Linked DNA regions of Pokkaliibacter sp. MBI-7. The protein of the gene in region 1 interacts with the protein of each later gene in a pairwise test. Links are inferred from orthologs where the notes say so. Each region holds a gene or a part of one and is shown in the gene's direction. Other genes may lie near its edges.

Region 1 (15,329 bases):
TGGATTCGCAGGAAACGTCAAAGCGTACTGCGCTTTGGTCACAGCACACTGTATCTGCGGCGTTTTCATGAATCGAAGGGCAGAGTTTTCGAGGAGCAGGTGCATATTGATGTTACAGAATACAGTGGCCATGGCGGCGGCGTGCCTCTGCGACTCAAAGAGGGAGGCCTTATTGGCGCAGTGTGTGTAAGCGGTTTACCTGACACTGAAGATCATGCTGTTGCCGTACAAGCTTTACTGCAGCTGATAGAAGAAATGAATAGCAGTGCTTCGTAGATAACAAAAACTCATCGTATGCGGTCAGCAAAAAGGGCGTGCCATCAGATGATGGCACGCCCTTGGTCAACCATGATGTCATTACGAGACGCTCGCCAGCCATTCGCTCACAGCAGCGGTAGTCAGCTCCAGCACCGGCGGCAGCCGTTTCATGACCACGTTAACAGCCATTAACTGACCACTTCGCGCGCTGGTTTCCATCTGCATGGCCATCTTGGCCAGCTGCTGAGCCCCGATACCAGCAGAACTACCTTTCAGATCATGTGCTACAAGCGTCGTCTGCGCAGTATCACCAGCACTCACGGCCTGCATCAACCTCTCTACCTTTCCGGGCAGGTCGTGCAAATATCCCTGTACGAACGCCTTCATCGTCGCGTTTGACGTATCTTCCGCTAACTCCAACAAGGGCGTTGGATCAAACACCTTGATCTCAGTCACTATGATTAACCTTATTAATGTGAAAGCCACTAGCCGCGCAAAGTATACTCGCCCCAAACCAGCACAGCACATCCATCACTCAATACTTGCGCCATAATTTCACGATTGCATGACTATCCACTAAAGCGGAACTGTTTTCCGGATGGATTGCCACTAACCTTGAGAAACACGACTCAGATGGAACAGATTGTCGATGTATAAAAAGACACCTGAGCTGGCAAAAGGTTACCTACTGTTACTGGTTAACAGATTGGCTTTTTCTTACGCTACGCCTACTTTTAAGTCTATACATAGCCATCTGAACACCTAGCTGATGCCAGCACACATGTACGTGGATATTGGCAAAAAGGCAGTTTTACAGGTAACAAGCCAGGAGCAAAGCTGACCAACCTTCCACTCAACTTGATGCAAGACGTGTACAACAATAACTCAAGGCCGGTGACTCTGCTGAATAGCGGTTACTGCAGGCAACGCAACACAGGATAACGCTCTATGGCCACCCACCAATCTTCAATATGCGTAGTGCTGGAAGACTCCAGCGGCGGCGGTGAGCACCTGGAAACCCGTCTGAAGATGCTTGCCGATCAATCCACTCTAGCCAGAGAGTGCTGGATTCAAACCAGTCAACAGGGCTCTGAACGCGCTCGCAATCTGCTGAGCAGTAAAAAATGGCCCTGGCCAATCACCATCGTTGAAGTTGAAGACAATCGATTAGCCCAGGCACGCAACAAAGCCATAGAAGAAACCCATTGCCAGTGGATCATCTTCTGGCAAGAAAATTTCATGTGGCAGCCCCATACTCTGGAGGCCATGACGACCGACAGTCACAGAGACTCTCCCGTCATGGTATTCAGCAACGTTGAGCTTAAAGGTGCTGGCCATACTCCCCAACCCACACTGTTTGAACACTGGCCCGGCTTCCGTCGCTTCTTTAACCATTCGCCCTGGCGTCCGATTTCACTGAAAGGCAGTGCTTTCCAGAGCCTGCTCGGAGAACCTGTATGCTGTGGGTCAGCCGTTCTGTACGCTGTTGAAATATTGAGGCGTAGTGGTGGCATCAGCGAGAACCTTCCCACCGAAGCACAGCTTTGGGACGCCTGCCTGAGACTCAGCCTGCAAGGGATAGTCAGTGCCACTCCCTACCCCTGGGTCAGCTGGCAGCAGTCAGGTACGGACAGCACGCTACCTTATATTCGTGCCTGTGAAGCAATTCATGAGCGCTATGCCGTGCAATTAGCCAGACTGCCCATGCTGATGAAACGTCGCGCCAAAGCAAGACTGGCACAAGCCTACAGTCACCTTTATCTGGCGTTGAAATGCCCGGGCCAGGCCATTGCTCACTTGCTGCGCGCTTCATATCAACTGCCTGAGAGACGCACCTGGCAAGGATGGCATGCAGCCTTCAGCCATCTCTGGCAACAGCTGCTCCCCCCACGCTATTCAGGTGGGCAGCACACACCGGCGTAATCGCACTGTTACCTGCCCCCGCACAAACAAAAACGGCGCCCCTTTCTGAAGGTTGCGCCGTTTTTCATCGTTGAGAATGTGCAGGTGATGTCAATGACTGACATCACCTGCACATAGCATTAACGCTCTTTGGTATAAGGCTCGCCAATTGCCTTAGGAGCGATGGCCTTGCCGATAAAGCCAGCTAGCAGTACCACCGTCAGGATATAAGGCAGTGACTCGATCAGCTGTACTGGCACCACGCCAATGCCAGGCACTTCAACCCCTTGCAGGCGAACCGCCACAGCATCAAGGAAGCCAAACAGCAGGCAAGCAAACATTACGGGCACAGGGCGCCACTTACCGAAGATCAGTGCTGCCAATGCCATATAGCCCTGACCAGCCGTCATATCACGGACAAACTGCGCATTCTGAGCCGTGGATATATAGGCGCCCGCCATTCCACACAGCACGCCATTGAGCATCAGCGCCCGGTAACGCAGCCAGGCAACGGAAATACCCGCGGTATCGACAGCCTTGGGGTTTTCACCCACAGCCCGCAGACGCAAGCCAAAACGACTACGATAGACAATCCACCAGACTACAGGCACGGCTGCGAACGCGATGTATACCAGAATGTTGTGCCCACTGATCAGCTCGTAGTACAACTCACCCAGCACAGGCACATTTTTGACAGCTTCAGCTCCGGGCAACACGATTTCCGTGAATCGTGCTGTATTTGGCAGATTGGGAGTCTGCCCGCCCTGATGGAACCACACCAGCCCCAGCACAATGGACAGGCCAGCAACCAGAATATTGATAGCCACCCCACTCACTACCTGATTACCCCGATGGGTGATACAGGCAAAGCCATGCAACATGGCCAGCGACCAGGAGACGACTATGGCTGCCGCCAGCCCCATCCAGGCAGAGTTAGCCAGGTAAGCAACGCAGGCAGCAGTAAAAGCACCTGCCAGCATCTTGCCTTCCAGACTGATATCCACCACACCGGAGCGCTCTGAGAACAACCCGGCCAACGCAGCCAGAATCAATGGCGCTGAGACCCTGACGGTCGCATCAAGGGTCAGCACCGCAATCACATAAAAATCCATGAGTGCTTCTCCTTATGCAGCCTTACTGGACAACAAACGCACCAGCAAAGGCCGATACATAAACTCCAGCGCACCGCAAAACAGAATGATCAGCCCCTGAATCATCACCACCATGTCACGGGTGATATTGGGCATATCAAACGCAAGCTCGGCGCCCCCCTGATAGAGCGCACCAAATAGCAAGCTGGCCAGAACGATTCCGACAGGATGATTGCGCCCCATCAATGCCACGGCGATACCGACGAATCCATAACCAGCACTGAAGTCCAGTAACAGACGGTGCTGCACACCCAGAATCTCGTTGACCCCAACCAGCCCGGCCAGAGCACCTGACAAGCACATGACCCAGATGATGACCTTGGCAGGCTTGATGCCGGCATACACCGCCGCGGTGCTATTGCTGCCCACCGTACGCAGCTCGTAACCCCAGCGCGTACGCCAGATCAGCAACCAGACCAGCACACAGCAAACCAGCGCCAGGAAAAAAGAGACGTTCAATGGTGACTCATCGAAGCTGATTCCCATTCCCGCAAGCATATTGTGGATAAAGGGTAGCCAGGCGACTTCTGCGAACTCCCGGCTGGAAGATGACATCTGACCCGGGTCTTTCAGCACATGGGACAGCAGATACACCATCAGTGACGATGCCAGAAAGTTAAACATGATCGTGGTGATGACCACATGACTACCGCGCCTGGCCTGCAGATAGCCGGGCAAAAAGGCCCAGGCCGCCCCGAAGAGCGCACTGGCAATCACTGCCAGCGGGATCAGAATCCAGGCAGGCAGATAGGCATCCAATGCCAGACAGGCCAATCCAGCCCCTAACCCGCCTATATAGGCCTGCCCCTCCCCACCGATATTGAACAGACCGGCATGAAAAGCTACGGCTACAGCCAGGCCAGTGAATATGAAGTTGGTAGTGTAATACAGGGTGTAACCGAACCCTTCCTGATAGCCAAATGCGCCATAAAGCATGATCTTGGCCGCTTCAATCGGGCTTTCACCGATCATCAGGAACACAATGCCAGTTACCAGAAACGCAGAAATAATATTCAGTGCAGGCAATAACGCCTTGTTCGCCCAACCAGGCAATGCACCAGCGGGTTGACTCATGCGCTCACCCCTTCTTGCTGAGCGTTAGCCATCAACAGACCCAGTGTCCGCTCATTGGCCTCAGAAGCGTTAACTTCACCAGTAATTTGGCCATCGCACATCACCAGAATGCGATCGCTGACCGACATGATCTCTTCCAGCTCCACCGATACCAGCAGAATGGCCTTGCCAGCGTCACGCATCGCTATGATGCGCTGGTGAATGAACTCGATGGCTCCAATATCCACACCCCGCGTCGGCTGACCGATCAGCAGCACTGCCGGATCGTGCTCCATTTCTCGCGCCAGAACGATTTTTTGCTGATTACCACCGGAGAAGTTGGCGGACTTGAGATGAGGATCACGCGGACGAATATCATAAGTCTCCGCCTTTTCCTTGTATGAGCTAAGAATCGCCTCCTGATTCATCAGCACTTTGCCATTGAATTCAGGGTAATGATGGTGACCGAGTATTGCCGACTCCTTGGCAGAGAAGGCCGTTACCACGCCCATTCGATGACGATCCTCAGGCACATGGGCCAATCCCAGTTCCCGCAGTTGAGCAGGATCCTTGGGTGACTCGGCAGAGATACTGGCGCCACCCAGGGTAATGGTACCGCTACCGACCGGAAGAATGCCTGACATGGCCTCAAGCAGTTCGCTCTGGCCGTTACCAGACACCCCGGCAATCCCTACCACCTCACCGGCGCGCAACTGGAAGCTGACGTCCTTGACCCGACGAACGCCCTGCGCATCATTAACACACAGGTGCGACACTTCCATCAGTACCTGACCGGCCTGAGCATCTGCCTTGTTTACCTGCAACAGCACCTTGCGTCCGACCATCAATTCGGCCAGCTCTTCCTTACTGGTTTGCCCCGTCAGGCGATGAGCCACCATTTCACCTGCGCGCATGACGGCAACCTGCGTGGTGGCATCGATAATCTCACGCAGTTTATGGGTAATCAGGATGACAGTAACGCCCTGTTCACGCAGCGAGAACAGAATGCGGAACAGTTCGTCAGTCTCCTGTGGCGTCAATACCCCGGTCGGCTCATCCAGTATCAGAATGCGCGCACCGCGATACAGCGCCTTGAGTATTTCTACCCGCTGCTGCAAACCCACAGACAACTCGCCAACAATGGCATCAGGATCCACTTCGAGATTGTACTCACGCCCCAGACGCAACAGCTCATTGCGCACGTGCTCGCGGCCCTGGCGCAGCAATGCTCCGCCCTCAGCTCCCAGCATGACGTTCTCTATAACGCTGAAGTTATCCACCAGCATGAAATGCTGATGCACCATACCGATACCCGCACGGATAGCATCCTGCGAGGAGCGAATGGTACAAACTTTGCCATCTACCTTGATTTGCCCTTCATCGGCTTCGTAAAAGCCGTAGATGATGCTCATCAGGGTCGACTTGCCTGCACCGTTCTCACCGACGATACCTTGAATGGTGCCGGCTGGTACGCTGAGGGAGATGTTCTTGTTGGCCTGCACGGCACCAAAGCGTTTGCTGATATTGATCAGCTCCAGTGCAGGCGGCGATGATGCCGCTGAAGCCGGGTCTTTCGACCCGGCCGGCTGTGAGGTATGCACAGTCATGAGATTAGCTGATTACTCGCAGGCGTTGTTGGACATGTAATCGTGAACTTTGATCTTGCCGGAGATGATGTCCTGCTGGATGGAATCCATCTTGGCTTTCATGTCGGCAGTGACCAGCTCCTTGTTGTACTCATCGTACGCCCAGGAAACGCCGTTTTCCGCCAGACCCAGTACTTTCACACCGGGTTTCCAGCTACCGTCAGCCACTTCCTTAATAGTGTTGTAGGCAGCTACGTCGACACTCTTGACCATGGAGGTCAACATGGTGCCGGGATGCAGATAGTTCTGGTTAGAGTCTACGCCGATGGCATACTTGCCTTCATCCTTGGCAGCCTGATAGACACCGATGCCGGTACCGCCTGCGGCAGCAAATACCACATCTGCGCCACGATCAAACTGACTCTTGGCCAGCTCACCACCTTTACCGGGGTTATTCCAGGCGGCTGGGGTTGAGCCCGTCATGTTCTGGAAGACTTCGATGCCGGGGTTAACAAACTTGGCACCCTGCTCGTAACCGCATTCGAACTTACGAATCAGGCCGATATCCATGCCACCAACAAAGCCGACTTTGCCAGTTTTGCTAGCCATGGCTGCCAACGCACCCACCAGGAAGGAACCTTCGTGCTCCTTGAATACGATGGATTCAACGTTAGGCTTGTCGACCACCATGTCGATAATGGCGAAGTGAGTATCGGGGAACTCGGTAGCAACCTTCTCAAGGGCATGGGCCTGATTGAAGCCTACCGCGATCACCGGATTACTACCACGCTTGGCCATGCGACGCAGGCCCTGTTCAATCTGGGAGTCGTTAGCAGGCTCGAACTCCTTGACCTCTGCACCCGTTTCGTCGGCGTAACGTTTGACACCCTTGGAAACCGCCTCGTTGAACGACTTGTCAAACTTACCGCCCATGTCATACACGACAGCAGGGCTAACGTCAGCTGCCTGCGCCCCGAAAGAAACGGTCATTGCAACAGCAGCAGCCATCAGAGTTCGTTTCATAGCTCACCTTCAAGCTTGAATAGTTATTAATAAAAGTAGCATCGAAATGTCGAAACAGCAGCTGAATGGCTTTCAGCTGCCGAAAGGGCGTCAATAGTAATGTCCGCCCGTTTTTAAGTAAAAAAAAACCGTCAGACTGGTTAAAAAACAATAGGCCAGCTTATCGTCATTCAGCCATTCAAAGTGCTCGCACTGAAAATACCTGTTTCCGACTGGCAGCAAGCGCCTGGCAAGAACCGCTCTCTGACAAATCAGCCGGGACAGATGCAACAACTTGGCCAAGTGGTCAAGAAATATAAAAATTCTTCCCAAACAATGCTTATCACCTACTCTCTTGCAATCGTTCTTGTGGTAGACCAAAAACAGTTAAGAGCTGGATAAAGACTAATTTGACCGTTTGGATACATTTTTGCTCACCCCCAGGAAAGACCGCACCAAAAGCAGGCAAACGTTTCGCTACACTTTTTCGGCGGCTGACCGCTAATAGATCTCAGACTAGGTGCTAACTGTTACGAAAAGTGATACATATAGCGACCTGACATTCATCTCGGTAACACCGTAATGCTCAAGGAGATACGACGTTGAGCAATGTTGCAGAGCCCACCACTGATGGCATCCCACCTGGTAAGGGCAAGCCGCGCGACTTTGAAGTCGAGCTGATCAGTGCCCGTGCCATTCACCAGAAAGCCGTCAATCTGCTACGCGGCGTTAGCCTCAATGTGCAAAATCAGGCGCCAGTTGATTACAGCGCAGTAGCCAACTGCTCCCAACTCATACAACGCTCCCTGGATCGCAATGCCGATGCGCTGATCTGTGTCGGTCGCCTGCGCAGCCCCGAAAACTACATTTATGAGCACTCTGTTAACGTCGCCATTCTGCTGGGCAATTTCGGTCTGTTTCTGGGAATGAAATCCTCCATGATCAGCGAACTGATCACCGGGGGGTTGCTCCATGATATTGGCATGATGCTGATCCCCCAGCGTATTCGCGATAAAACGGACAAACTGACCCCTGATGAATTTAAAGTTATTCGCCAGAGCCCGCTCTATTGCGAATCGCTACTGCGCGATTTACCCGATGTTTCTCCCTTGACCATGACGGTCGCTACCCAGAATTACGAGAATTTCGACGGCAGCGGTTATCCCTATGGACTGAAAGGCAAAAAAATCAGCCTGTACGGTCGTATGGCGGCAGTGGTCAACACCTATGATGCAATGACTGTCGATCGCTTTCACAAGGGAGCCCGCCCTCCGGCTGCGGTATTAAAGACCATTCTGCAGCTCAAGAACACGCGTTTCGATCCTGAAGTGGTAACCCGTTTCATCACCTGCATGGGCGTGTTCCCGGTCGGTTCTCTGGTTGAACTGCAAAGTGGAAAAATTGGCTTTGTGATGAAGCTTGCAGCCAAAACCCGCCAGCCTGCGGTGGTGCGCACCGTGTTTCATATCGGACGCAATGAGCATTTACCCCCGGAAGATATCTGGCTGGAGTCACGCCTCGGGGCACCACCCCAGGATGTCCTGCGCGGCCCATTTATACCGGGTGAAAAATTCCCCGCACTCGACTTCGAAATCTATATCTGACCCTCGACTAAGCCTGATCGCGCAATGGGATCAGGCTTCACACTGGCGCCGGCATTCAGTGAACAATGACAGAGAGATCAGCCTCAGAACCCTCCACCGGGTATTCTCAGCCTCCACTCCCCCTTTTACCCCCTTGATAGTTACTGAATCGTACCCACAATAAGGCTCTCGGCAGACTAACCTGCCCACGATCTGCCCTTCCAGCTCAGCGAAGTTCACGTGCGCCGCTGGCAAGGGTTGGATGCCCCTATTCAAAAGCAGTATGTAGAGGTTTGTATGCGTCAGAAGAAACTGGAAATGCCCACCGCCGAGGAAGCCCTTCCCGGCCGCGCGCAGTCGATGGCTGTCGCCGACAAGCACACCGTTCTGGGCAACCCGCTGAAAGCCCCCTTCCCTGAAGGCATGGAGTGCGCGCTATTTGGCCTGGGATGCTTCTGGGGGGCTGAACGTAAATTCTGGCAGCAACCCGGGGTATACAGCACCGCGGTTGGTTACGCGGGAGGCCTGACACCTAACCCCACCTATGACGAAGTCTGCACCGGCATGACGGGCCACAACGAAGTCGTACTGGTGGTGTTCGATCCACAGCAGACTTCCTATCAGAACCTGCTGAAAGTGTTCTGGGAAGTACACAACCCTACGCAAGGTATGCGTCAGGGCGGTGATATCGGTACTCAATACCGCTCCGGTATCTACACCTTGTCGGACGAGCAGCTGCAACAGGCACTGGATAGCCGTGAAGCCTTTGCCAGCAAACTGCAGGATGCAGGCTTTGGTGCCATCACCACCGAAATCATGCAGGCACCTGAGTTTTTCTATGCAGAAGACTATCACCAGCAGTATCTGGACAAGAATCCGCAGGGTTACTGTGGACTGGGTGGCACCGGGGTGACCTGCCCTATCTGATCTCCCAGCACCTCGGAACCCCCTCACCTCCCTGCATACCGTTCAATCACAGAACAGCCATCATCTTCCTGCTGAACAGAGCCGGAAGATGACTGGCAACTGCTCGCGTCATGAGTACAATAGGGTCCGCACAACTGGGCAAATATCCAGTTAAATGCCGATGAGACTCATTCCTTATCGCTGATTGCCATTCACTGCACCGGTGCCTGATGGATACCGGCATGACCACCAAGCGGGTGACTGATGCTATTTCGCAATTTGATCATTTATACCTTCAGCCAGCCTTTTGAGCTCGACGATGAGCAGTTGCATCAGGCCCTGGAAGCCCATCGGTTTCAGCCTTGCTCCAGCCAGGAACAGGAACAACTGGGCTGGGTCAGCCCGATGCAGAATGATCCTCAGGTGTTCAATCTGCAAAGCCAGGGCTTCTACCTGCTGAAAGCCAAACGTCAGGAAAAGTTGCTGCCAAGCCAGGTCGTCAACGAAAACCTGCAGGAGAAGCTGGAAAAGATCGAAGACGAACAAGGCCGCCGCCCCACGCGGAAAGAGCGGCAGGACCTGAAAGATCAGGTCATTCTTGAATTGCTACCTCGTGCCTTCAGCCGCCATCAGCATTTCTTTGTGTGCATTGCCCCTTCACAGGGATGGCTGGCCGTCGACACCGCCAGTTACGCCAAAGCAGAGCCTCTGCTTAATCTGTTGCGCGAAGGACTGGGCTCGCTGCCAGTGATTCCACCACGCGTCAAACAGGCACCACAGGCAGTCATGACCACCTGGCTGAACGACTTCAGCTCGTTGCCCGGCGATGTCACTGTCGGTGATGAGTGTGAACTGCGCGACCCGCAGGAAGACGGAGGCATCATCCGTGTGCGTCGTCAGGCGCTGGACAGCGAAGAGATACAGACACACCTTGATGCCGGCAAACAAGCCACGCGCCTCAGCCTGCACTGGCAGGACAGTTTGAGCTTCACCCTCTGTGATGACTTAAGCCTGAAGCGTCTGCAGGCCAGCGAGCGGTTGCAGGATGAGCTGGACAATAACCAGACCGATACCCTGGATCAGGAGCTGGATGCACTGTTCACCCTCAGCGCACTGGAACTGAACCGTCTGATTCCCGTGATGATCGAGTGGTTCGGCGGCAAAGAGTAATCGCACCCAGCTATCCACAGCCGCACACTGCTACGGCAACTGTACGACTGGCTGCCAAGTTACCCACAGAAAATGTGGATAACTGTGTTAGCAGGTCAGTTCAAGCAAGCAGTGGCGCGGCTCGTCTTAAACTGTCGCCAAAATACTCAGTCAGTTAGCGCTGTCACGGACCACCCATTCACAGAGAGATTGCCAATCCATGAACCCCACTCCGCAGGAAAAACATCAGACCCTGCAACGCGTGACCATTGTTGGCTCCGTTATCAATCTGGCACTGGGTATTGCCAAAATTTTGCTCGGCTGGATGTTCCGTTCCCATGCACTGCTGGCGGATGGTATCCATTCCCTGTCTGATCTGCTGTCGGACATTCTGGTGCTGGTACTGGGCAAGATTGCGCATCAGGGTCCGGATACCAATCACCCCTATGGTCACGAGCGCTTCGAGACCCTGGGTACCGTCTTACTCGGCATGATTCTCGGTGCGGTTGCCGGGGCACTGGGCTACGACAGTATCGTCCGCCTGTTCGGTCACAGCACACCGGCTCAGACCAGCTGGCTTACTCTCGCCATTACCCTGATTTCAATTCTGTCCAAGGAATGGCTGTATCACTACACCCTGAAAGCGGGAAAGCAGATCCGCTCAGATCTGCTGATCGCCAATGCCTGGCATCATCGCACCGACTCGCTGTCCTCCATCGTAGTTCTGGTAGCACTGGTTGGGAACTATGCAGGCCTCAGCTGGCTGGATCCTGTTGCCGCGCTGGTGGTGGCGTTCATGGTCGCCAGGATTGGCTGGGAGCTGACCTGGAGCAGTTTGCAGGAGCTGACCGACCGCGCCCTGCCTGAAGAGGAAACCGAGGCGATCATGCAGGCCATGAGTCAGGAACCGGGCATTAAGGATGTCCATGATTTGCGCAGCCGCAAAATGGGCAGCCATTATCTGGTGGATGTGCATCTGGTCGTCAGTGATGAGTTGTCTGCCGCCGAGGCCCATCACGTTGGATTACGCGCCACTCAGCGAGCGCGCAAAGCCTGTGCCGACATTCGCGACATTGTCTTTCACATTGATGTCAGTGCCGATGAACAGGGTCAGCTGCACCTCCCCAGCAGGCATGATGTGATGCAATGGCTGCGGCCCAGACTGCAGGAGCGCCAGCTACATCTACATCACCTCAAACTGTACTACCTGAACCGGCAAGTGCGTGTTGAGCTGTACTTCGACCATCACCAGCAAAGCACTACGCTTGAGCTGCAACAGGAACTGATTGCCGACCGCCCCGTCTGGCTGGAGGATATTCGCCTGTGGTTTACCCCTGCCGCCTCAGCATCCGACAAAAACCAGCAGGAAACTGACTGAGATGTCGGCAGCCTATTCGATACCGGCCGCACCGGTGACGGTCAGCAGCGACATCAAGCGCAGTGAATTTATCACCTGTATTGCCCATACACCCGGGCGCGAAGCGGTCATGGCTTTCATCCAGTCATGCCGTGAGGCCCACCCGAAAGCCAATCATCACTGCTACGCATTTATTGCTGGTGCTCCTTACGATGACACCAGCCACGGCAGCAGTGATGATGGCGAACCTGCCGGCAGCGCCGGTCGGCCGATGCTCAACGTACTCAGCCATTCAGGTATCGGAGAGATCACCGTCGTGGTTATTCGCTATTTCGGGGGGATCAAACTGGGCGTCGGTGGACTGGTCAGAGCCTACAGCCAGAGCACTCAGGACGGATTGAAAGAGCTGCTCCTCCAACAGTTCACCCCACGCTTCCCTCTCTGGCTGCGTTGTGACTACTCAACCCATGCCCAGTTACTGCGCCGCCTGCCTGAGTGGGATGCGAAAGTGGAACAGGAGCATTTTGCCGTGGACATCACCCTTTGCATGGCCGTCCCCTCAGCACTGCGTGATCAGGCATGTCAAAGCCTGCTGCAACTGGGTTGTCAGCTGTGTGATCCGCCCGCATAACAAGAGCGACAGACGTCACTGCCTTTGCTCAGAAGCGTATTTCAGATCCCGGTGACAAGGCAGACTTTGCTGGGCACGACGACTGGACTATGAAAAAAATGCATATCAATGCACGACAGCAGTAACGACATCGAGATGAGAGCTGATAAACTGCAAGGCGTTTAAAAAGTCACAACTCTTTTGAGGAGGAGTCCCTATGTCTGCCCTCACAACCAAAGATGTAGCCCAGCGCCTGCATCGCTACGACCTGGATGAACTGATTGATCGGGGTGCACAAATTTTTGGGGACAAAGAGCGATTCTTTCAGTGGATGCTGAATAGCCAGGACACCTTCAATGGTATTCGTCCGATCGACATTCTCGACAGTGAAGACGGCAAGGAAGAGCTGATCGATACACTGACCGTGCTTGAGAACGCGCACCAGTATGGCTGAGCAGTTCCACCTCTGAGTACCATAAGGCCGGCATTTCCGGCCTTTTCTGTTTTCGTGGTGGATGCCTCATTAATCTGCCGATTCAGTGACCACCACATGCAGCTTTGTTCCCTGCTGCTCCACAACCGACCTCGCCGACAGCGACAGATCACTGTCCGACACAATGGCATCCAGCTCTGACAGCGCGCATACCTTGAACGTCCCCACCTGACCGTACTTGGAAGAATCACTGACCAGTATGCTTTTCTGTGCAGCCCGCATGGCCGCCTGTTTAACCGGCACTTTGCTTTCACTGGGAGTGGACACACCACGACTGTCCCACGATGCCGTTGAGAGGAAGCATATATCCAGATTGAACTGCTCCAGCGTGCGAGCCGTCAGGGTGCCAACACAGGACTGATTATCCCGCGTCACCAGTCCACCGGTGTGATACAGCTCACACTCGGCAAACTCCGTCAGCAACGCTGCGATAGCAAAATCATTGGTCACTACCATGACATCAGGGCGCTGGCAAAGATGGCGCGCAATCTCCAGCGTCGTGGTGCCGGCATCAAGATAGATGCGGGCAGCAGGGCTAATCAGCGCTGCGGCGGCTTTGCCGATGCTGACTTTTTTGTGATGCTCCAGACCCTCTTTGGTCTTATGGGACGGCTCGGTGGTAATCAGCCTGCTGAGCTGAACACCACCCGACACCGATACCACCCGCCCCTGCGACTCCAGACTTTGTATATCCCGGCGCACGGTCATGTGAGACACCGCCAGCGTTTCAGTCAGCTCGGCAATGCTGATCACTTCTTTCTGAGTCAGCAGCGCAATGATCTTGCGCTGACGTTCTGCTGGTATCATGCCTGTTCTCAAACCTTCACATCAACGAGAAGGCAATATACCACCGAACCCCGGCAGCAAGGCGAGCGCTCTGGCTGTGAAATATTGTTATTTTCCCATTTATTCAGCCATCCAGAACAGATGTAGCATGTATCCGTGCTCATACAACGTGACAATTTAACTTTTAATCACATTAATTAGTTGCATTTAGTTAAAATCACGCAGTATTATCCTGCCTTATCAGGGCAATCTCAGCCAACTTAACAAAATATCACAGCCCAGTTCGTTCCCGTTGAGCTTGCATAAGGCCTTACTGATCCAACCCGCACCGCCCTGCCCATCCAGACAATGCGGGAACAGGATCAAACAGATCACCTACAACGATAACAAGGTAGCCTAATGACCACTTCTGCTTCTTCCGTCGGCGTCATCGGTCTCGGTTCCATGGGTATGGGAGCCGCACAATCCTGCATTCGCGCCGGTCTGCCTACCTATGGTTTTGACATCAATCCTGGCGCACTGGAGGCTTTGCATCATGCCGGTGCCAAAGCAGTAGCCGTTTCTGCCATAGAACTGGCCTCGCAGCTGGACTGTCTGGTCCTGCTGGTGGTCAATGCCGCTCAGGTCAATGCCATTCTGTTTGGTGAACAGGGCGTTGCCCCTCATCTGCGTCCCGGCACAGCAGTGATGATCTCCTCCACCATGTCGGCCGCCGATGCCATCGCCATTGAGCAACAACTAAATCAGTATCAACTGCTGATGCTGGATGCGCCGGTATCGGGCGGTGCAGCCAAAGCCGCCGCAGGCGCAATGACCGTCATGGCTTCCGGCAGTGACGAAGCCTTCGCCAGATTACAACCCGTACTGGATGCTGTTGCTGGCAAGGTCTACCGCATTGGTGATCAAATTGGTCTGGGGGCGACCGTCAAGGTGATTCACCAGCTACTGGCAGGTGTGCATATCGCCGCCGGTGCTGAAGCCATGGCCATGGCGGCCCGGGCGGGGATTCCGCTGGAGCTGATGTATGACGTGGTCACCAACGCCGCAGGCAACTCCTGGATGTTTGAGAACCGCATGAAGCATGTCGTCGATGGCGACTACACCCCGCTGTCAGCAGTCGATATCTTCGTCAAGGATCTGAATCTGGTAGCGGATACGGCCAAGGTCCTGAAGTTTCCGACGCCTCTTGCCTCTACAGCACTCAACATGTTCACCAGCGCCAGCAATGCAGGCTATGGTAAAGAAGATGACAGCGCCGTGATCAAGATCTTCGCTGGCATTGAGCTGCCTGGCGTCAGCAAGGAGTGAGCGGCATGATCACCTCTCAACGCTCCCCCATCAGACTCGGCGTCATCGCCGACGACTTCACCGGTGCCACCGATATTGCAGGCTTTCTGGTGCAGAATGGCGTCAGCACCGTGCAGCTGAGCGGCATTCCTGATGCCCCTGTCACCGTTGACGCTCAGGCCATTGTCATCAGCCTCAAGATTCGC
Region 2 (15,730 bases), 410 kb from region 1 along the record:
GGGGTCGTTGGCCATGGCAGCGGCGGCAAAACCCCACCAGCCTGCCTTCGGTATACCATAGGTGAATGTGCCGTTGATGTCTGCTCTGATGATTTGTTCTGAATAGGAATCTGCAGGCGGAATCACACTGCCATCGTTGTGGTAGGCTACCGATAGTTCGGCATACGGGACGGGCTCTCCATGACGCAGGACGACGCCCTGAAATACATTGCCAGCCCATAGTGCATAAGGGCGGCTCAGGGGTTGAATTTCCATCGGCATACCGACCAGTACGTCCCAGCCATTACCTGCACCGTAGGCGTCCACAATGACCTTTGCATACTGGCTGATCATTTTTTGCTCGGACGAATCCCAGTAAGGGGTTGGTACTATATAAAAGATATGATCACCTGGTGCTTTGACTTCGTAGTCCAAACTGAACGTTTGCGCACCGTCTTCTGTATTTGTCTGTAGTTTGTCAGTCAGAATGGTCCGACGGCCATTGGCAATCACACCGACTTCCTCCGGGTAATCCATCGGTAGCACTGGACCCATGTCCATCGGATGAGTAAAGCGAATGTCCAGATGCAGGTGGCGTTGCAATACGTCCTGCAAAATTGCCTGATCGGGGATGATCTCCTGAAACTGTGCCTGTGCCGAGACCGAAATCACCATGCCCGCTGCAATGCCTGCCCCCCATCGTATGAGGCGCTTGGATAATCCTAAGCAGCAGAGCTGTGTATTCATCGGCTGGCGTCCTTGGTAAGCATGCCGCAGATGGTAGGAACAGGGCTTGTGATGGTCAAGGGGCAAGTGGATTAATAACTGGACTCCCTGTATGGCATTGCTTATAACCTTGGACACTTTTTATACCACCTTCACGAAAGATGTCGGTCCCCGAGGCCAGAGGAGCGAAAGTGACTGATTACTGGTTTGAGCAGGCGAGTAAATCTCCCAAGCAGATCTTCAGGCAGCAGGCTGAAGCAAGGCAGGCCTGCCTTGCCAAGCCCCTTGGAAGCTTGGGAGAGCTTGAAAAAGTGGCAGTGTTGCTGGCGGCGATGCAGTCCACAGCCAGGCCTGCCATCGATCCTGTTCATATTACTGTCTTTGCAGCCGATCACGGTGTCATTGATGAGGGTATTTCGTCCTCCCATGAAAAGCTTACCAGAGAGCGTATCCGCATATTTTCACGTGGAGGTGCGGCGATCAGCATCCTTGCTCGGACTCAGGGGGCTCGTTTTGAGCTGGTCAACGTCGGGGCGCGTGGTCAGCTTGAACCTATGCAGGGCGTGTTGAATCGAGTTGTCAGGCAAGGTACAGCCAGTTTCGTTGATCAGGTGGCAATGCAGGAAGATGAATGCTTCAAGGCGATGGCGATTGGCCGAGACCGCGTTGATGCTGCATGGGAGTCCGGCTGCCGCTTATGGCTGGCGGGGGATATCGGCAGCGGTGCAACGTCTGCAGCCGCCGCCCTAGCCGCTGCCTGTCTGGGCCTGAAAGCCGAGCAGGTCTGTGGTGCTGGCAGTGGGCTGGATGAAGATGTGCTGGCGTTGAAGGTTTCCCGTGTCGCTGATGCACTCAGATACCATCAGATAACATCTGCCACTGCGCCGTTGAAGGTGCTGCAATGTCTGGGTGGACTGGAAATAGCGGCTCAAGTCGGGGGCTTTATCCGTTGTGCCCAGTTAGGTCTTCCTGCCATGGTGGATGGTGTGGTGGGTAGTGCTGCTGCCTTGCTGGCCGTTCGCATTCAGCCTGCTGTAAGACAATGGCTGATTTTCAGTCATGTCTCTGCCGAGCCTGCGCACGAGCCTCTTCTTGCGGCAATGGAAGCGAGGCCTTTGCTTAACCTCAATATTCGCCTGGGGGAGGGTAGTGGGGCGGCCATCGCTCTGGGGGTGCTGCGCCAGGCCTGTTTGTTACACAACGACATGGCCACAGTGGAAGAAATGGAGTGGGATTGGGCTGAATAGCGGGTTCTGTCATGCGTACTCGGAGCCCACAGCTGCATAGCCTTAGGCTCTCGCCTATAATGCCCAGCCCAAATCGACAGGTTAGGATACAGGTCTGTAGTGGAAAACCTATCATTTAATGAGCTGTACGACCGCCTCGCACATTGTACGCTCGCTGATGCGCGTCAATTGCGGCGAATATTGGGTGCTATTCGCAAAGCTCAGAAAGAGCAGCGGCCGTTTGACAAGCTGCTAGGACGCTTCGAGACGCTGGCTGAGAACTCTGCGGCTACCGTCGCTTCCCGCCTGGAACAACGCGTGGTTTTCAACTACGACGAGCAACTGCCTATTTGCCAGAAGCGCGATGAAATACTGAGATTGATTGATGGTCATCAGGTAGTCGTCATTGCAGGCGAAACGGGCTCAGGTAAAACCACACAGTTGCCCAAGCTGTGTCTTGAGTTGGGTCGTGGTGCCCGAGGTCGCATCGGCCACACTCAGCCAAGACGGCTGGCCGCTCGAGCAGTGGCTGCGCGTGTGGCAGAAGAACTGTCCGTGCCGCTGGGTGAGATGGTGGGTTATCAGGTCCGCTTCACTGATGAGTCAGTCGCCAGTACACGCATTAAACTCATGACCGATGGCATACTGCTGGCAGAAACCCAGCATGATCCACTCTTGGAACAATACGATACGCTGATTATCGATGAGGCTCATGAGCGGAGCCTCAACATCGACTTCCTGCTTGGTTACCTGTGCAGAATTCTGCCGAAGCGCCCTGACCTGAAAATCATTATCACCTCTGCAACTATCGATCTGCAGCGCTTTTCCCAGCACTTTGATAATTGCCCTGTGCTTGAGGTCTCTGGCCGAACCTACCCGGTCGAAGTGCGTTACCGTCCGCTGGTGGGCTGGTCTGACGATGATGAAGAGGCTGGTGATCGTGATCTGACGCAATACGAAGGTGTGTTGGAGGCGGTAGAAGAACTGGCGGAGTACGAGCGTCAGCAGCGCTTGCCGCTAGGTGACGTGCTGGTATTTCTCAGTGGGGAGCGAGAAATACGCGAAGCAGCTGAAGTGCTGCGCAAGGCTAATCTGCGTGATACCGAAGTACTGCCTCTCTATGCGCGTCTCTCTAATGCGGAACAGCAAAAAATGTTTCATCCTTCGGGGCGTGGCAGGCGTATTGTTCTTTCGACTAACGTGGCCGAAACCTCGTTAACAGTGCCGGGTATCCGCTATGTGATTGATACCGGTGTCGCGCGCATCAGTCGTTATAGCTATCGATCTAAAGTGCAACGCCTGCCGATTGAGCCCATTTCCCAGGCGAGCGCCAATCAGCGAAAAGGGCGTTGTGGGCGTCTTGGTCCTGGCGTCTGTATAAGGCTGTATAGCGAAGAGGACTTTATTTCGCGGCCCTTGTTTACCGATGCAGAAATTCTGAGGACTAATCTGGCGTCCGTCATTCTGCAGATGTTGTCGCTCAAGCTTGGCGATATCGAAGAGTTCCCTTTCCTTGAACGGCCCGACAGCCGCTTTGTGAATGATGGCTTCCGCCTGTTGCAAGAGCTGGGGGCGGTAGATAGCAGCCGAGAGCTGTCGGCTCTGGGGCGGCAGCTGGCCAGACTGCCAATCGATCCACAATTAGGTCGCATGATTCTTGCCGCAGCTGAGCGTAGCTCCCTGAGCGAAGCACTGATCATTGTGAGTGCCCTGACGGTACAGGATCCTCGCGAGCGTCCGACAGAGAAGCAGCAGGCCGCTGATGAAAGGCACCGGCAGTGGCAGCATGATGACTCGGACTTCCTCAGTTATGTGCAGTTATGGCAGGGCTATGAAGAGCAGCGTCAGGAGTTAAGCCAGAATCAGTTGCGCCAGTATTGTCGCAAGCAATTCCTTAACTATTTGCGCATGCGGGAGTGGCGTGATGTGCATCGCCAGCTGTATTTGCTGATCAAGGAGATGGGGCTGGCTCTCAACGCAGATCCGGCAAGCTACGAGGCGGTCCATCAATCATTGCTGACCGGGCTGTTGGGGAATATCGGCCAGAAAGCGGACGAGGGGGATTATCATGGTACCCGCAATCGTCGCTTTATGATCTTCCCCGGCTCTGCACTCTTCAAGAAAAAGCCTCGTTGGGTTGTTGTTGCCGAGCTGGTGGAAACCAGCAGGCTGTACGGTCGTTGTGCGGCCCGAATTGAGCCTGAATGGGTAGAACCGCTTGCAGAAGGCTTGCTCAAAGATGCCTATCTGGAGCCGCATTGGGAGCGCAAACGTGCAGAGGTAGTGGCCTATCAGCAGCGAACCTTGTTTGGGCTGATTATTGTCCCGAAACGCAAGGTCAGTTATAGCAAGGTAGATCAGGAAGTTAGCCAGACCCTGTTCGTTCGCGAGGCGCTGGTGAATGGTGACTATGATACGCGCGCACCTTTCTTCAGTCACAACCGGGATCTGCTTGACGAGGTAGAAACATTAGAGGCGAAGTCACGCCGTCGCGACATTCTGGTCGATGAAGAAACACTGTACGCGTTCTATCGCGAGAAGCTGGATGAGCTGGGTGGACAGCAGGTCGTTGGGGGGGCGTCGTTTGAGAGTTGGCGTAAGCGTGTTGAGCAGCGCGATCCTAAAGCACTGTTTCTGACCAAAGCCTATCTGATGAGACATCAGGCCGAAGGTGTCACTGAGGCTCAATATCCCGACGTTTTCCGCTGGCAGGGCATGGAGCTCCCGCTGAATTACCATTTTGATCCGGGGCATAAGCTCGATGGTGTCACGCTGGACGTGCCTGTGGCACTGCTGCGGCAGTTACCCGCGGAGCGCCTGCAGTGGCTGGTTCCAGGCATGCTGCGCGATAAGTGTATCGCCTTGCTGAAAGGTCTGCCTAAGCAGTTACGACGTAATTTCGTGCCTATCCCTGACTTTGTTGATGCCATGCTGGCATCATTGTCCTCTGCTGACGGTAGCTTGCTCGAAGCGATAACCCATCAGCTACGCCGCATGACGGGAGTGCTCGTGCCTGCAGAGGCCTGGCAGCTAGACGCCCTTGAGGCGCATCATTTATTTAACCTGCGTGTGCTGGATTCCAAGGGCAAAGATCTTGGCATGGGGCGTGATCTCGAGGCGCTATGCGAGCAGTTTGCCGGGCAGGTGCAGCAGCAAATGGCACGCATGCCCGTGGCGGAGCTGGAGCGGACGGGGTTGACTGACTGGCCAGAGGATGTCTCCTTGCCTGAGGAGATAACGCTGGAGCAGGCGGGGATAAAGTTGAAAGGTTATCCAGCCTGGCAGGATGCTGGCGATCAGCTTGAGGTGAAAGTTTTTGATCACCCTGATCTGGCCAGAGCATCCATGCGTTTGGGGTTGTTGCGACTCTACCGGCTACGTCTGGCTCAACAAGTTAAGTATCTGCAGAAAAATATGCCTAAACTGAATCAGTCGGCTCTGTTCTTTGTGGCGGTAGGGCGGAAGGAAGAGCTGGTGGATGATGTTATTAATGCTGCTTTTGAACAGGTGTTTCTGCACGATAAAGATTGGCCGCGTACACGAGAAACCTTTGAGCTTGGCCTTGATGCAGGGCGAAATCAGGTTGTGGCGGCTGCCAATGAGCTGGCGGAGCTGGTGGCTGCCATATTGGAAAGTCGAAATCGTGTAGCAAAATTCCTGCAGGGCAAGGTCAATCTGGCCTGGGCTCTGATACTTTCGGATGTGAAGCAGCAGCTTGAAAATTTGGTATACAAAGGGTTCGTGTCTGCAACGCCTTTGCAGCATTTGAGGCGCATGAGTCTATACATGCGTGGTATTGAGCTAAGGCTGGAGCGTTTTCAGAATCATCTAGGCAAGGAAATGGCCGCCAGTCAGGAACTGCAGGCGTACTGGATGCAATACACTGAACGCAGGTCTGCTCATGAAAAACAGGGGATCGTGGATCCCAGTCTCGAAGCATTTCGCTGGATGCTGGAAGAATATCGGATTTCGTTATTCGCTCAGAATCTGGGAACATTGCAGCCTGTATCTGCAAAACGGCTGAACAAACTGTGGGAACAGGTACGACGTGCCTAAGGAGCAAAGCAGTGAGTGATGAACAGCAACCTGTTGTCCAGCCAGGATTCTACCTGCACTTCAAGGGCGGGCGGTATCAGGTGTTGGAGGTGGTGCGGCACACGGAGACTGAAGAGTGGATGGTGCTCTACAGGGCGTTATACGGAGAACGTGGCTTATGGGTAAGGCCGGTAAGCAGTTTCTGTGACAGCGTCGATGTGCTTGGCGAAATCGTTCCTCGCTTCTCCTTGCAGAAGGCGGGTTCCGGTTTGAGTGACAGCGAAGAGAGCGGGCAGTAAGTTAAGTACGCTGACTCACTGTACTTCTCTCGGCAGTGAGCCTGAATTTGCGCTGATGGGGCGCATGAAGCGGAGCCATATCAGGAAGCGGGATGGCTATAGGGGTTGGCCAGATACTGGTCAACCTTCTGCGTGCGCTCCTGACGTTCTTCGTCATGCATCACGGTACGGGCAATCATCGCCTTGGCATGCTTGAGGTGTGTGACACCCTCCTGATAATGACGTTGCTCCAGTGCCTTAATACCCTGTTGCGTGTGGGCGTCAATCTCAATGACGTTATGCACGTAGGAGAGTTGATGAATGCTTTCATCCAGCTGATGAGCGCTCAGCATGTTCTCTCCTCTCATCTGGCGAAGTGTGCGCATTACGTACTTTATATATTTTTGTGCCCGAACGATCGATCGGTCAGTGGCGGGTACCTGGTAAACGCCCTGCTGACTGCGTAGAGCCTCTTGCTCCTCGATAAGATCGTTAAGGTACGCTTCATCGGGTTTTACTTCTTTCATTTGTGTCAGCAGGCTGATATGGAAGTCGATGAGGTAGTTCCAGATCAAAGGGGGCATGATCAGGTGTTGAATGGCACTTTGAATTTCCTGAAGAAATTCAGTTCTGCTGCGTAATGCTCCAAACCGCTGTTCAATTGCCAGCATTGCCTGTTCACGCTTATAGGCCAGGTGGCTGACGAACAGTGAAGCGATCAGTACCAGCAGTAGTGCAGCGATAACAACGGTAAGCCACATAGAACATCGATCCAGGTAAATAACTCGAGATAGGATTGTACTTAATTTTGCTTTTGCTTCACGACTTATGCTGAAGTGTTTCCACTATCTACGCGAGTGATGAGTTGATTGGTAATAAAGGTCAGTAAGCAAATATCACACACGTGGTTGCGCAATCATTGCCGTTGGAGTGAAGGCGGCAGTAGTAAAAACTGCAGCTATCTTTGATACCGGCAAAACTGGTTACGTGCTGTACTGATACTGTCCTTAAATAAGATAAAACTTGACAAGGCGTTTTTGAGGTCGTTATAAGTGCCGCGCAAGACGTCGTATGAATTAGGCTTGATCCGCAATGCGCCTGCATCGTATTGCCTGGTTATGGGTTGTGGCTGTCACCCACCTGAAAGGGGTTTTTAAGGGGTTATGGGTAAAGTATTAGTAATTGTCGAGTCACCTGCCAAAGCCAAGACAATCAACAAGTACCTTGGGCCGGAGTATGTGGTTAAGTCCAGTGTGGGGCACATTCGTGATTTGCCTACCAGTGGTAGTGGCAAGACCGTAGACCCCAAGCAACGTGCTCAAGAGGCTGCGAAGACCAGAAAGATGTCAGCGGCTGAGAAAACTGTCTACAAAACCAAAAAGGCACATGAGCAGCTGGTTGCTCGGATGGGCGTCGATCCTGACAACAACTGGGACGCCCATTATGAAGTGTTGCCAGGCAAAGAGAAGGTAGTAGACGAGCTCAAACGCCTTGCTAAAGACGCTGAAGCTATCTATCTGGCAACGGACTTGGATCGCGAAGGGGAGGCTATTGCCTGGCACCTGATGGAGTCCATTGGCGGCAATCCTGACCGCTATCGTCGCGTAGTCTTCAACGAAATTACCAAGAATGCCATTCGCCAGGCTTTTACCAACCCTGGAAGCCTGGATATGAGTCGCGTGAACGCTCAGCAAGCGCGGCGTTTCCTTGATCGGGTTGTGGGCTACATGGTTTCTCCATTGCTGTGGGCCAAAATTGCACGAGGACTGTCTGCAGGCCGTGTGCAGTCTGTAGCAGTGCGCCTTATCGTTGAGCGTGAACGTGAAATTCGTGCCTTCATCCCTGAAGAGTACTGGGAGGTTGCTGCGGATCTGAAACAGAACAAAGATCAGGTGCGCTTTCAGGTGGTCAGACAGTCTGGGGAGGCGTTCCGCCCTGTCAGTCGTGGTCAGGTTGATAAGATTCTGGCATCCCTTGGAGCTTCACAGTTCAATCTTACAGAGCGTGAGGACAAGCCAACCCAGTCCAAGCCGGGAGCGCCATTTATCACTTCTACTCTCCAACAGGCAGCGAGTACGCGTCTTGGCTTTGGGGTGAAAAAGACCATGATGCTGGCTCAGCGTTTGTATGAAGCCGGTTACATAACCTACATGCGTACAGATTCTACGAACCTGTCAGCAGAGGCTGTTGCGGGATGTCGCGACTATATTCTCAGTCAGCTTGGTAGCGAATATTTGCCAGAAACAGCGAATGTTTACTCAAGTAAGGAAGGTGCTCAGGAGGCCCATGAAGCCATACGTCCTTCCGACGTAAATCTCAAGGCAACTCAGCTTGCTGGTATGGATCGTGATGCAGAGCGCTTGTATGACCTGATTTGGCGTCAGTTCGTTGCTTGTCAGATGGTGCCAGCTAAGTACCTTAGTTCAACACTGACGGTAGTGGCGGGCGAGTTTGAATTAAAAGCTAAAGGCCGGATTCTGAAATTTGACGGCTACACCCGTGTTCTGCCTGCCGCAGGCAAAAAAGAAGAAGATGTCATTCTGCCGGACTTGCAGACTGGATCGGTCATGACGTTGCAGGAGCTGTTGCCAAGCCAGCATTTCACCAAGCCAGCACCTCGATTTACTGAAGCAAGCCTGGTCAAGGAGCTGGAGAAGCGGGGGATTGGTCGCCCATCCACTTATGCTTCTATTATTTCCACCATTCAGGAACGGGGTTATGTAGAAGTACAGAATCGTCGCTTCTATGCGGAAAAGATCGGGGATATTGTCACCGATCGTCTGGTAGAGAACTTTCCCGACTTACTTGATTACGGCTTCACGGCCAAGATGGAAGAGCGTCTGGACGATGTGGCGACCGGAAGGGAAGACTGGCGTACGCTATTGAATGTGTTCTATCGTGAGTTCTCAGCCAAACTGGATGCGGCCAACGATGATGATGGCGGTATGCGTGCTAATGCACCGACTGAGACGGATATTCCCTGCCCTAAATGCGGTCGTCCAATGATGATTCGGACAGGTACCACAGGTGTTTTTCTGGGCTGCTCAGGCTATAACCTGCCACCAAAAGAGCGCTGTAAGGGAACTATCAATTTGGTTCCTGGTGATGAGGTGGTCAGCTTAGAAGGGGATGACGAAGAGGAATCCCGTCTGCTGCGTAATAAAAAGCGTTGTCATTTATGTGGTACGGCGATGGAGAGTTACCTCATAGATGCTGATCGCAAGCTCCATGTGTGTGGTAATAATCCGGACTGCATTGGATTTGATGTCGAAAAAGGTCAATTCAAGCTCAAGGGATACGATGGTCCACTGATCGAGTGTGATAAGTGCGGCGCTGATATGCAGCTAAAAACGGGTCGATTCGGCAAGTATTTTGGGTGTACCAGCGAGAGTTGTGGTAACACTCGTAAGCTTCTGAAAAGTGGTGAAGCTGCGCCCCCCAAGATGGAACCTGTCTCAATGCCTGAGATTCGCTGCCAAAAGGTAGATGATCACTACGTACTGCGTGATGGCGCGACCGGATTATTCCTGGCGGCCAGTCAGTTCCCCAAAAATAGAGAAACTCGTGCCCCATTTATCCACGAGTTGCTACCGCATAAGGATGAAATCGATTCTAAATACCATTTCCTGTTAGATGCACCTGTAAAAGATCCGAATGGTAATCCCGCAATGGTTCGCTTTAGTCGCAAAGCTAAAGAGCAATATGTCATGACAGAAGTTGAAGGGAAGGCCACCGGGTGGAAAGCACACTATAAGGATGGTCACTGGGTAGTGGGCTAGTTGAAACTGCGGTGTGGAAACATGTCGGTTTCGGTTCATGCCTGTTTGAGTTTTTAAACTCGTTGATGGGGCGACTTTGTTGAGGCTGGGTCGACCCTCAATTTATTAGTACTGCCTACTTATAATATCCTTGGTAGGGTTTCGCTATATTCTTCATGACAAGTTTCTAGTGCTTCCCTCTCTCTATTACCATCTAACGTCATAAGTTGAGGTCGTGATCATGAGCCCGCTCTATGCCAGCAGGACCAATAAGAAATTATATTTTGCACGTCTGCATCTGGATGCTCTTGTCCAGGCTGGTAATTCTACGAGTTGGGATAAACACGCTTTAATCGAGTCATTTCATGAATCCGTTTTGTTTCATCTCTACGGTGCTTATCATGCCTTTCTGAGGGAGATTGCTCAGGGCTATAAGCTCCCAGCGGAGCAGGTAAGATCTGCTTTGGATTTGCATGATTTACTCGAGCAGCGAGGTTATGAAGGGCCAGAGTATGCTTATATTCAGCAGTTACTGGGTGAGTCAGATAGCTGGTTAAGTATGCTCATTGCTGAATATCAAGGCTGCTGGCGTGCGGTTGATAAGGCTGCTACAGATCAGCCTTCCAGCAGTTCCGAAATACACATCGTCCAGCTGTCAGCCAATCACGCTGAAGACGGGTACAGATACGAGCAGTTAGCAACATGGTTGCAGGCATTGAAGGCGTTGGTTGAGCAGGGGCGCGAGCAGCTCGCTGAGTGGTAAGGTTGGTCGTATTTGCTCATAGCCTTGAGGTTATGGTCCTGGCTGTTGCGGCTTACAGAGCGTTGGTTTTCCTAAGATTCAGTCTCACCGTTTAATAGACTCAATGAATGGGTGAGCTTCATGTTGGAGTTTTGGATAAGTGAGTGAGAAGTTAGCCAGCTTGCTGGAAAATACAAAAGTATTGGAAATTGTTGAGCTGGAAAATGGGGAAATGTTGCTGCAGCTTCATGATGAAGATGAGGTTTTACCTCTAATCAAACTTCAGGTAGTGAGTGAGATGCGTGATTTTCTGGGTGAGCAATACCTGGAAATGGCCAGAGGAATGTTGTCATCAGGCGTACAAGCGTTGACTGAGAAGTTAGCGGAAAGGCAGTCTGCAGAAGTTGATTCGGAAGCGCCTCGCATATTGCATTAAGGTCGGAGCGGCTAAGCGCTTTGTGACGGGCTTGGTGGCTTGTTTGCTGAAGAGCTGTGCAGAATTAGATAGTGCCTCTATGCTGGCTAAGCCCACTGCCAAACATATGAGGCTTTTTAACTAGTTAAAGACGTCACTTATTTATTCTCATAAATCATCAAGCTAACGTCTAAGTTACTGATGAGTCTTACGTGGCATGCTTTTCATTAGGTTATGTGACATGCATCGCTCAGAACGAATCCATCTGTCCGAGTCACCGTCTTCAGTTGTCATTAAATGCCATTCACACGTTTATACAGGTGTTTAGCTGATTTAACGGGTGCGAATCAAAATGCAATGGCTGTCACCATCAAGAGCTGCTTGCTCCAAACCTTCATATTCCGCTGATGAAATTTCCTTTTCCGGCCAGTTGACAACAAGGTGGCAGTTTCCTTGGCGCAATGCTCGACGACTAAGATTGTAGACGTCATGGCCGCGACATGGTTTCAGCAGAATGCATTTGTTGAGGTCGATACCGACTGTGAGCAGCCAGTCCTTTTCCAGATTATTCGGGGGAGCTACCCAGGTAAACCAGCGGTCATCCACATTAAGCTGTGCCAGCATCGGCAGCAACCATAGTTCTTTGCCATCTCTCTGCTGATTTACCACGACTTCAGTTATACCTGCTTGGTTATGATTACCAGAGTATTCTGTGGTAGGTGGTAACGTCCGGATGTTGGCAATATGGTCTAGCTGCAATATTGAAGTGGCACGAGTATGGGATGACAGCATGGTTTAATTTCCTCTGCGAATGACGCCTACACCTAAACCTTCGATCACCAGTTCTTCAGTGGTGAGGTCTAACTCTATGGGAGAAAAGTCTGGGTTTTCAGCAATGAGTTGTACTGAGTGTCCATTGCGCTCAAAACGCTTTACGGTCACATCATCACCAATTCGAGCTACAACGATCTGCCCATTGCGGACATCCTGAGTGCGATGTACTGCGAGTAGATCACCATCAAGAATTCCAGCATCGCGCATGCTCATACCTTGAACGCGTAACAAGTAATCTGCTTTGGGGGAAAAGAAATCAGGTGGGACCTGGCAACGGTCAGATATATGTTCCTGAGCAAGAATAGGGCTGCCCGCTGCGACGCGACCGACTATAGGTAAGCCAGTCTCTTCCTCGGTTGAGGATTCATCATTGGCAGAGCCTGAATCGCTTGGAATGCGAATGCCGCGTGAGGCGCCAGCGATAATTTCGATTGCGCCTTTTCGAGCCAGGGCTTTCAGGTGCTCTTCTGCCGCGTTAGGAGAACGGAAGCCAAGCTCTCGTGCCAGGTCGGCGCGCGTTGGAGGAAAGCCAGTGCTTTCAATATACCGGCGAATGCACTCAAGAACTTCTGATTGGCGATGCGTTAGCTTAATCATTGTGATTTTATCTGTCTGTTTATACAGTATCTGTGATTATATACAGTCATCTCATGTTGTAAATCCAAAAGATGAAAATCTGACCAGCTCTGTTGGCTTGTAGTAGCACTGGTGGCAACGGACATACAAAGGGATTACCTATACAATGCTGGCGGAATGAGCCAGTCAGAATTGCGGAAGATGTTGCATGTTAGAAGAAAGCCATAAAGAGGCTATCCAGCAAGCCTATCGAGCTTATCTAGGGGCAAAATCTCTTCGACCCAGGCTTGGTCAGAGGCAGATGATTGGAACTATTGCGCGTACTTTTGGAGAGATCGAGCAAGATTCTGAGCATAACCGCATTGGTGGTCGGCACCTTTGCGTTATAGAGGCGGGCACTGGAACAGGGAAGACAGTCGCCTACTTGCTTGCTACCCTGCCGCTGGCAAAAGTATGGAAAAAGCAGGTTGTTGTATCTACTGCAACAGTTGCTCTGCAGGAGCAGATAACGCAAAAAGATCTGCCGGACTTGAAAGCTAATGGTGGTATGCAGTTTTCCTACGCTCTGGCGAAAGGCAGGGGGCGCTATCTCTGTCCAAGTAAGCTGGAGCGTCTGACAGGAGCGACAAGCGACCCGACGTTGGCATTGTTTGAACAGGATGCTCTGAACAATAAAGATGCAGAGGGTGAGGATTGGCAAAGTCTGATGCAGGTCTGGTCATCTGGTCAATGGAACGGTGACAAAGATAATTTACCCAACCCGTTGCCAGACAGCAGTTGGAGTAAGCTCACGACTGATCATCAGCAATGCACTCGCCATCGTTGCCAGTTTTTTAGTCAGTGTCCATTTTATCGTGCCCGACAGGAGCTTGAGGACGCAGATTGTATCGTCGCAAATCATGACTTGGTGCTGGCAGATCTCTCCTTGGGAGGGGGGGTCATTTTACCTGCTCCAGCCAAGACCATTTATGTATTTGATGAAGGCCATCATTTGCCTGACAAGGCGCTTGGGCACTTTACTTTTGCGATGGCTGTGCGCTCAACCGATCGATGGTTGAAGCAGCTGAACAAAAATATGGCATCAATGGCTGCGCAGTTAAGACTGACAGGCGATATGGTCAAGGCTGTGGAGCAGATTCCTTCCGAAGTGAGAACCCTTGAGCAGGGTTTGCTATACCTTAATGAATTGATTGGCAGCACTGTTACGTGGGGTGATGATAGCGAGTACAGCTCTAATGTATACCGTTTTGCTGAGGGGCGTGTGCCGGAAGAGCTGCGTGGCTTATGTGATCAGTTACGGCAAGGTTGGGGCGCACTGCAAAGTCTCGTTGATAAACTGAGTCGCGGCATTCAGCAGGCGATGGGTGGGGAATATCCTGATATATCTGCCAAGGAAGCTGAGGCCTGGTTCCCTATCATTGGGCAGATGCTTGCGCGTATTCAGGAGGCTCGGGCGCTGTGCACGAGTTACAGCGAGCATGATGCAGAAGGCGCTGTGCCATTGGCTCGGTGGGCAGAGAAGCTCGACTATCAGGATATATTGGATACTAATTTATGCTCCAGTCCGATACTGGCGGCAGAGCGTTTACGTCAGGTGCTGTGGAATAGATGTTTTGGCGCTGTAATATGCTCAGCAACATTAACAGCATTAAACAGGTTTGATCGCATTATGATGCGCGCCGGCTTGCCAAGTGATGCAGCTTATGAGCGAGTGCAGAGCCCATTTAATCATGGTGATGCTGCTGAGCTGTGGGTTCCTCTCATGCGTAATGAACCTACGCGAGCGCAGGAGCATACCGCCGAGCTGGTCGAGTGGCTGAAGCAAAACCTCAACCTGAATGAAGGGTCGCTAGTGCTATTCAGCTCTCGCAGGCAAATGGAAGAGGTGCTGGAAAAAATCGGCAAGCCCTGGGCTGATCTGATCCTTGCCCAAGGTACTTACAGCAAGCAGGAAGTCTTGAGGTTACATCGCGAAAACCTGGATGAGGGGCGAGGTAGTATTTTATTTGGGTTAGCTTCTTTCGCAGAAGGTATTGATCTGCCGGGAAAATACCTGACTCATGTTATCATTGCCAAAATTCCGTTTGCGGTGCCTGATAGCCCTGTTGAGGCTGGCCTGGCTGAATGGATTGAAAAGCGGGGTGGCAACCCCTTCATGGAGATCAGTATGCCTGATGCCAGTATTCGACTTGTGCAGGCTGCGGGAAGGCTCTTGCGCTCGGAGCAGGATACTGGCCGTATTACATTGCTTGATCGCCGGGTTGTCTCCAAAAGATACGGAAAGGCATTGCTGGATTCACTGCCCCCATTTCGTCGTCGAATAGATTAATGAATTAGTGCCTACCAGAGAGGATTTGATGCAAGAAAACAACGTGCGTGAGGCTGAAAAGCTCGACAGTGGGGCTGTGACCCAGTCTGAAGGCGAACGTGACCGTGGCGAGCGAAAGGCGTCTGGTCGTTCTAGTTCTCGTGGTCGTAATAACAAGTCTCGTCGACGTACGGATGGACGACGTAAACCCGCTTCAGAGCGTCTTGACCAGCGTGATGGTGACGAGAGCGACTCTGAGATAGAGGCCCTCTCTGCGTCAGATGATCAGCAAGAGAAAGCTGGCAATGCTCCCCGTCGTGCCAAGAATGGAACACGACGCAGTTCGCGAGATATTGAATCTCGTAACTCTTGGAGTCCTGCCGAGTTTGAGGTTTATCCAGCAGAAGGTAAGGTGCGATTTCATGATCTGAATCTGCCAGATGATGTGCTGCATGCAGTGGCTGAGCTGGGGTATGAGTATTGTAGCCCCATACAGGCCAAAACATTGCCCTTTAGCCTTCAGGGACGGGATATAACCGGTAAAGCCCAAACGGGTACAGGTAAGACCGCTGCTTTTCTTGTCAGCATTATTACCGACCTGATTGACTTCCCGTTAGATGTCGCATTGCCAAATGGAACTCCGCGTGCGCTGATACTGGCACCTACACGTGAGCTGGTAATGCAGATTGCCAAAGACGCTGTAGCACTGTCACGATTTACTGATTTGAATGTTGTCAGCATTCTTGGCGGTATGGATTTCGAGAAGCAACGTGAGCAGTTGATCGGTGAGAGAATCGATATTCTGGTTGCTACGCCAGGTCGACTGATCGACTTTATTGGCCGCGGTAATGTC

The links.
Region 2: the proteins of QCD60_RS28420 (region 1) and topA interact in binary tests that used the Escherichia coli proteins (3 or more experiments, as listed by UniProt). The link is inferred for Pokkaliibacter sp. MBI-7 from one-to-one orthologs.

The regions. Positions count from the first base shown.
Region 1 is NZ_JARVTG010000002.1:1,904,325-1,919,653, forward strand. What follows is about bases 11,017-13,773. They hold QCD60_RS28420 (YigZ family protein), read left to right. Parts: upstream 11,017-11,969; coding sequence 11,970-12,578; downstream 12,579-13,773. Other genes in these bases: QCD60_RS28415 (cation diffusion facilitator family transporter), read left to right, coding at 11,017-11,968; QCD60_RS28425 (MbcA/ParS/Xre antitoxin family protein), read left to right, coding at 12,775-13,011; QCD60_RS28430 (DeoR/GlpR family DNA-binding transcription regulator), read right to left, coding at 13,081-13,773. Also shown: QCD60_RS28365 (heme-degrading domain-containing protein), read left to right, coding at 1-276; QCD60_RS28370 (Hpt domain-containing protein), read right to left, coding at 358-714; QCD60_RS28375 (hypothetical protein), read left to right, coding at 1,207-2,181; QCD60_RS28380 (ABC transporter permease), read right to left, coding at 2,301-3,272; QCD60_RS28385 (ABC transporter permease), read right to left, coding at 3,285-4,385; QCD60_RS28390 (ABC transporter ATP-binding protein), read right to left, coding at 4,382-5,971; QCD60_RS28395 (BMP family ABC transporter substrate-binding protein), read right to left, coding at 5,984-6,973; QCD60_RS28400 (HD-GYP domain-containing protein), read left to right, coding at 7,555-8,556; peptide-methionine (S)-S-oxide reductase MsrA, read left to right, coding at 8,833-9,462; recombination-associated protein RdgC, read left to right, coding at 9,706-10,611; more of QCD60_RS28415, read left to right, coding at 10,811-11,016; more of QCD60_RS28430, read right to left, coding at 13,774-13,857; ltnD (L-threonate dehydrogenase), read left to right, coding at 14,236-15,144; otnK (3-oxo-tetronate kinase), read left to right, coding at 15,150-15,329.
Region 2 is NZ_JARVTG010000002.1:1,502,226-1,517,955, reverse strand. What follows is about bases 7,066-10,223. They hold topA (type I DNA topoisomerase), read left to right. Parts: upstream 7,066-7,407; coding sequence 7,408-10,023; downstream 10,024-10,223. Outside these bases: QCD60_RS26590 (DUF4198 domain-containing protein), read right to left, coding at 1-654; cobT (nicotinate-nucleotide--dimethylbenzimidazole phosphoribosyltransferase), read left to right, coding at 897-1,952; ATP-dependent RNA helicase HrpA, read left to right, coding at 2,052-5,987; QCD60_RS26575 (DUF1653 domain-containing protein), read left to right, coding at 5,999-6,265; QCD60_RS26570 (hypothetical protein), read right to left, coding at 6,346-7,005; QCD60_RS26560 (DUF6586 family protein), read left to right, coding at 10,244-10,765; QCD60_RS26555 (hypothetical protein), read left to right, coding at 10,905-11,180; QCD60_RS26550 (SulA-like leucine-rich domain-containing protein), read right to left, coding at 11,493-11,951; transcriptional repressor LexA, read right to left, coding at 11,955-12,590; ATP-dependent DNA helicase DinG, read left to right, coding at 12,778-14,898; ATP-dependent RNA helicase RhlB, read left to right, coding at 14,927-15,730. UniProt on the Escherichia coli protein: Releases the supercoiling and torsional tension of DNA, which is introduced during the DNA replication and transcription, by transiently cleaving and rejoining one strand of the DNA duplex.